Regions from separate parts of the Leifsonia sp. NPDC014704 genome, predicted to be linked through region 2. Evidence: predicted binding sites of a transcription regulator. Region 2 holds the regulator's gene; the other holds the start of a gene.
What was found. Region 2 encodes HspR, which represses chaperone genes until heat shock. Its sites were predicted from a motif close to AAGTTGAGTCNNNNNGACTCAACTT; they were not measured.

Region 1: a site for HspR is predicted at 1,562-1,586, ahead of ACF1AJ_RS20130 (Hsp20/alpha crystallin family protein). Genes of this name have one in related genera too.

Annotation. Positions count from the first base shown of each region.
Region 1 covers NZ_JBIBYW010000004.1:71,457-74,863, reverse strand. Annotated here, with positions in the region: gene dnaK (molecular chaperone DnaK) at 1-251, opposite strand, end outside; gene ACF1AJ_RS20135 (DUF308 domain-containing protein) at 360-977, opposite strand; gene ACF1AJ_RS20130 (Hsp20/alpha crystallin family protein) at 1,116-1,544, opposite strand; gene ACF1AJ_RS20125 (hypothetical protein) at 1,976-3,238, opposite strand.
Region 2 covers NZ_JBIBYW010000002.1:893,458-896,864, reverse strand. Annotated here, with positions in the region: gene tdh (L-threonine 3-dehydrogenase) at 1-439, opposite strand, end outside; gene ACF1AJ_RS15800 (cysteine hydrolase family protein) at 560-1,297, shown strand; gene ACF1AJ_RS15795 (heat shock protein transcriptional repressor HspR) at 1,374-1,787, opposite strand; gene ACF1AJ_RS15790 (DnaJ C-terminal domain-containing protein) at 1,790-2,800, opposite strand; gene ACF1AJ_RS15785 (nucleotide exchange factor GrpE) at 2,933-3,407, opposite strand, start outside.

The DNA.
Region 1 (3,407 bases), on a different contig from region 2:
GCCTCCTCCTCAATCTCGTCGAATGTGCGTCCGATGAAACGCTTGGCGGAGGAGATCGTGCCCTTCGGGTTCAGGATCGCCTGGCGCCGTGCAAGCTGCCCGACCAGACGTTCCCCATCCTCTGTGAAGGCCACGACCGACGGAGTGGTCCGTGCGCCCTCGACGTTCGGGATCACCTTCTCCTCGCCGGCTTCCCAGACGGCGATCACGGAGTTCGTGGTGCCCAGATCGATACCTACTGCCTTTGCCATCAGAGTCTCCTTTCATACGGGAAGGGATTTCGCTGGTGAAAGCGATGGTGCCTGTTCCGGTCCGCCCTGTCGGGCGACCCCGGATTACTTGGTTTGCTCGTTCACGGATTATTCGGTTTGCTCGTTCAGTTCGTTCCGGCCGAATGTGAATGCGCGCACGATGCCGAAAGCACCAAGGACGATGAGCGCGATACCGGCGAAGACGACCAGTACGACGGCCGAAGACGCGGGAAGGAAGAGCATGATGATGCCGGCGAGGATGCTGAGGATGCCGTAGGCGACCGGCCATGCGGGTGTGGTCGTCCGCACCGACTCGGTGATCGCGATCACGCCCTCGATGATCCATCCGACCGCGATGAAGGCCACCGCGAAAATGACCAACGTCGCTGCGGCGGCAACCGAATTTCTGAAGATCACGATGCCAGCCACGACCAAGAGGACACCGAGAATCACGTTCAACGCCCGGATCCCGGCGCTGATCCCTTTACTGAATACACCCATTCCAAGCCGGATCGCGCCGGCGATGACGAAGTAGATGCCCAAGATCACAGCCAGTGCTGCGAGGGTCTTGATCGGCTGCACGAGCAGCACGATGCCCAGGACGAGGGCGAGCAGACCACTGACCCCGATCGCAGCGCGAATGCCGTTGATCGCAGACCGGGTAAGGTTTCGTGCATCCAGCGCAAAGTCGTGGATAACGGCGTTAATCGGGTTTGCTGAAGTCACAGAAGTCCCTTTCTCTGAGTCTGGCCGTGTGAACGGCAACGAGATTCCGGGCCCGTGGCGGGGCGACGATGGTCGCATAGCCCACCGCGGTCCGGGCGGTGTGGGAAGGACCCCCGCCCTCCCCACACCGGCTTGGGTTCACGCCCCGAGGAGGCGCTTCTTCTTTTCCGGCTTGCCAGTGATCTGGATCTTGCGCGGCTTGGTCTTCTCGTTCACCGGGATGCCGATGCTCAGAACACCGTTCTCATAGTTCGCGCTGATCTGATCGAGGTCGACGCCGTCGCCGAGGCTGAACTGGCGAACATACGAGCCATAGGGGCGCTCCTGGGTGAGCCACTTGGCACCCTCAACGCTTGAGGCGTTCCGCTCTGCTCGGATCGTCAGAACCTGGCCATCCACATCAACATCGACCGAGTCGGGGTCTACTCCCGGAAGGTCCGCGGTGAGAACGTAACGGTCACCTACCCGGTACAGGTCCACCGGCATCAGCCGCGGCGCGCGAGCCGTGTCAAGCACGGTTGCCGCAAGGCGGTCCAGCTGGCTGAAAGGGTCAAACGACATAGCCACGAGGAATCTCCTTTCTTGACTTGAGTTAGCTCGACTCAACTTTGTTGTACTACTTCTGACGCCATCGGTGCAGGTTTTATTTCTCCTCCAGCCGATTTTTTGGGCTGGTGAGAGCCGGTATCCCGGCCACCAACCGACTGTGTGTCGCAGATAATCTCTATCCGTCGCCATAAATTTTCTACTCGGGACGTCGAAAGTCAAGTCTGTCGGGCGTCGATTTCGTGACGGAGGAAAAGGCCCCTCCCGCTCCGCGTGGCCAGGGGTAGATAGTCAGCGGGTCATTGCATTTAGTAGCCGAAGCGACCGGTGCCAGAGCGCGTCACTGGTGAGGCGGGCGAGGATCCGGACTACCGCAGCGCCCGCGCTGCACTCGGGGCAGCGATCCCGGAGGATCACCGACGGCTGTACGTGCTCGCCCTTGAAAGTGTGGTCTAGGACGGCAAGCCGCGGCTGCCGAGACTCTGCACGATTGGAAGTAGCTCGTACGCGGCATCGATGATCGCGTTGCGACGCGTAGCCGGGTAGGCGTCGAGCAAGTGCCGGGGCTCAAAGACATTCGATGCGCTCACTGAAGAGGTGGCAATCTTCGCCACGTGATCCCAGACGGGAGCGGGATGCCCTACCGCGCGTTCGAGAAATTCGCTCGAGATCCCTGCCGTCGGAACCTGCGCGGCTGTCAATTGTGAGCGTAGAAGCTCGTTGTTGGCGAGGTCATAGTCGCCGAGCGTTATAACCAGCCCGATGAGGGGACGATCGGCTGGAATGTCTGCGAATTCTGGTCGCGCTTCGCGGATACGCGCTGCAGTCCTGTTGATCTGGTCGATACCCCTGCCGATCACCTTCTGATGGGCCTCGACGAGAGTCGCGCGTCCCTCTCGGACGTCAGCACTCGGGAAGGCGCTCTTGCATTCGATCAGGAATGTGGCAGTCGGCGTGACCAGGACCCAGTCGACCGATTGATTTGAGGGGCGGAAGTGGATTTCGGGGTGGACGACGGCCCCCCGGATCAGGCGCAGGTGTCGACCGATGTAGGCCTGGAAGAGGTATCCCAGCTCGTACGTGAAGTCGTTCTTGAACTTTGCGAGGCCGGCATACGCGATCGAAGGGCTGGATGCCTTCTGCAGCACGATAGGCGCGCACGGAGCGATCCAGTGCCCATCGCTCATTCCCCCTACGAAAGGACGATCCTGCAGGGCGTTGAATCCCCAGGGCTCGAGGTCGAACTCCGGTACCTGCCATTGCTCGGCGGCTTCGGCAAGCCGGGGTATCGGGCGTTGAAACTCTTCGATGGTGGCCAAGAAGCTCCGGTGTGCGATCCGGTGAAAAGACTCCTCGTCGTCTTTATCCGCGAAGAGCGGAAGGTCCTGCGTCGGCAAGCCGAACGGATACGGCAATCCTTGGACCGCCAGCGAGTGCATCAAGAAGGCGGCAGAGCAGTACTCCGTGATCGATGCTCCAAGCAAACGCTCCTGCCAGCCCTTGGTAAGGACCCGGCACGGCGCGTCTTCTGGGTACGGCGTTTGCTCGAAGAGTGCAACTGTGCGGCCGAGCGTGTTCAACGGTGACCGCTGAAACAACCACTGCGACGAGACACCTCGCGAGACCATCCCGATCATCCCGTTGGTGCCGTCTTTGTGGTCAACAGGATGATCTAGCAGCGTGAAGTCGCCGACGAACCGCGAGAGTTCCATCACGGTCGCGACTCGACTTCGAGACCGGCCGTGGCGCAATAAGGTTGCCGCGGCCCCTGCCACATCCCAAGGCAGGAAGGATTGCACCTGCCCGCGCGAGTCATGAAGCTTGCCATCCCAGCGCGCGCTCTGCTGCGCCAATAAGCGAAGAGCTGAGTCGCGGTCGAACTGC
Region 2 (3,407 bases):
ACAGGGCGCCGACCTCCGGCTCGATGGCGCTGTGGTGCACCCAGACGTTCGTGGCGGGAAGGACGAGCTGCTCGGCGAAGGCGCCGTCGCGCTGCACTCCGACACCCTGGGTGCGGATGCACATCTGACGGCGGCCGGCTCGGCAGTTGCGGCAGGTGCCACAGACGATGTGCCCTTCGCCGGACACCAGGTCGCCGACCTCCACATCGCGGACCAGCGGTCCGACCTCGACGACCTCGCCGAAGAACTCGTGGCCGGGGATGAGCGGGGCCTTCACGGCCGACGCCGCCCAGTCGTCCCAGCGCTGGATGTGCAGGTCGGTGCCGCAGATGCCGGTGCGCAGAACGCGGATCCGGACATCCTCCGGACCCATCTCGGGCTCGGGGACATCCACCAGTTCGAGGCCGGGTCCGGCCTCGCTCTTGAACAGGGCTCTCATCGTCGCTTCCTCGTGGGAGTCGGTGTGCTTCATCGCTCGGCCGCCGGTGCGCCTTGTGGGCGCGGGCGGCCGAGCAAAAGCCTAGACCAGCCGTGGGACGGCGAGGGTTAGAGTTCAGCCATGAAGCGCGCGCTGATCGTGATCGACCTGCAGAACGAGTACGTCACCGGCAATTTGAAGATCTGCTACCCGGATCTGATGACATCCATCCCCAACATCGAGGTCGCGTGGGACGCGGCCGACGACCACGGGGTGCCGGTCGTCGTCGTGCAGCACATCGAGGACGAAGGGTCGCCGGTCTTCGCGCGCGGCTCGGACGGCGCCGCGCTGCACGAGACGATCATCGACCGCACGTCCGCGCACGTGGTGACCAAGGGGAGCGTCTCCGCGTTCCCCGGCACCGATCTTGAGAGCTGGCTGCGTGCGAACGCTGTCGACACGGTCACCATCGCCGGTTACATGACGCAGCACTGCTGCGCGGGGACGGCTCGGGATGCGTCCGAGCTCGGGTTCACCGTCGAGTTCCTGTCGGATGCCACGGGCACGCTCGACCTCGTCAACGAGGCCGGCGCCATCTCGGCGGACGCCCTCCACCGCAGCGTGCTGGTGACGATGCAGTCGGAGTTCGCCGCCGTCGCCACAACGGAGGAGTGGACGCTCGCGGTCGAGGCCGGTGACACGCTGCCGGTGTCGAACCTGTGGGACAGCACCGGCCACGCACGGCTCCCGGAGAAGCACGCCGAACTGCACAAGCTCATGCGCGAGGTGCGGGCCGGGATCGACGACGACATCGCCGCGACCGAGGCGCACAACATCCAGAACACCCTCTACGTAGGCCAGGGCGTCTCCTCGCTCTGACCCCGGCACCGAAGTGCACGTTGTGGCGGCTATTTCGGGGATTTAGCAGCCACGACGTGCACTTCGACGGAAGAGGTCAGCGCTCGAGGGGGCGCCAGACGACGAGCTGGTTGCTGCGGCGCACGCGGGTCCCGGCGCGCATCGAGACGACCTCGCCCTCGGAGCCGGCCGCGAAGACGCGGCGGCCGGGGCGGTTCAGGAGTTCGTCCGCGAGGGCGCTCTCCAGCTCCCGGACGCGGCCGCGGAGCTCCCCCACCTGGTCCTCCAGTTCGAGGATGCGGCGGATGCCCTCCAGGCTGACGCCCTCCGAGCCGAGGCGGGCGATCTCCTGCAGCTTCTCGATGTCGCGCATGGAGTAGCGGCGCGACTTGCCGGCCGTCCGGCTGGGGCTGACGAGTCCGAGCCGGTCGTACTGGCGGAGCGTCTGCGGGTGCATGCCCGCGAGCTCCGCCGCGATCGAGATCACGAAGACCTGGCTGTGCTCGTCCATCGTCAGCTCCGGGCCTTGGCCAGGATGTCGTCGCGCGGGTTCTCGTCGGGGAGCTTCGCGGCGAACGCCTCGAGCGCCTCCTTGGCGTCGGCGGACAGGTGCGACGGGACGGCGACCTGGACCACGGCGAGCAGGTCGCCGGTGCCCTTGCTGGTCTCGACGCCGCGCCCCTTGACGCGCAGCACGCGGCCGCTCGGGGTGCCCGGCGCCACACGCAGCTTGACGGGCTCGCCGCCGAGCGTCGGCACCTCGATGGTCGCGCCGAGCGCGGCCTCAGCGAAGGTGACCGGGACGTTGACGCGGAGGTTCAGGCCGTCGCGCTCGAAGACGGGGTGCTTGCGCACCGAGACGGTGAGCACGATGTCCCCCGCCTCCCCGCCGTCGGGGCTGGGCTGTCCCTTGCCTCGGAGCTTGATCTTCTGGCCGTCGGCCACACCGGCGGGGATCTTGACCTTGATGGGCTTGCCGTCGGACGCCTGCAGCGTGATGGTCTCGCCGCGCGTCGCGGTCACGAAGTCGATGGTGGTGTGTGCGGTCACGTCGCGGCCGCGCGTCGGGCCGCCGTAGCCGCGGAATCCGCCGGTCGTCGTGCCGAACCGGCCGTTGCCGAAGAGCCCGCCGAAGACGTCGTCGAAGTCGCCGCCGCCCTGCTGGAACCCCCCTCCTCCTGGAAAATACTGGCGCTGACCGCCCGCGCCGCCCTGGCCGAACATCCCGCCGAAGACGTCGTCGAAGCCGCCCTGGGCGCCGGACCCCGGCGCCGTGAACCGGGCACCGGTCCCCATGGCGCGGATCTGGTCGTACTCCTTGCGCTCCTCCGGATCGCTGAGCACCGAGTAGGCCTCGCTGATCTCCTTGAACTTCGCCTCCGCGGCGGCATCGCCGGGGTTGGAGTCGGGATGGTACTTGCGGGCGAGCTTGCGGTAGGTCTTCTTGAGGTCCGCCTCGCTGACGTCCTTGGAGACGCCAAGGACCTTGTAGAAGTCCTTGTCGAACCAGTCTTGGCTAGCCACGGGCGCCTCCTCTCAAGTCGTTGTCGGTGTTCGTGGATGAAGTCTGCATGAAAGATCGAGCGCGCACGGGCCGAGCGGAGCGGCGGGAACCGTTCCCCGCCGCTCCGCCATGCCGTGCGCCGTGTCGCCGGGTCAGGCCGGCACCGCGACGACGACCTTCGCCACCCGGACGGTGGTGGAGCCCAGCCGGTAGCCGGTCTCGACCACCTCGGCGACGGTGTCGGCCGTCACGCCGGGGGTGGGCTGCTGGAAGATCGCCTCGTGGATCTGCGGGTCGAAGGGCTCGCCCTTCTCGCCGTAGGGGGTGAGGCCGAGGCGCTCGACCGCGGTCCGGAGCTTCGCGGCGATGGTGAAGAAGGCGCTGCCCTCCCCCAGGTCGCCGTGCTTCTCCGCGCGCTCGAGGTCGTCGAGCACGGGGATGAGCCCCTTCACCGCGTCGCCGACCGCGCGCTCGCGCTCGATCTCGCGGTTCGCCTCGGTGCGCTTGCGGTAGTTCGCGTACTCCGCGGTCACCCGCTGGAGGTCGGCGAGGCGCTCGGCCGCGAGCTGCTCGGCGGTCGTCTGGCCGGAGAGGATGTCGAGGTCGTCATCGCTCAGGATGGGGCCC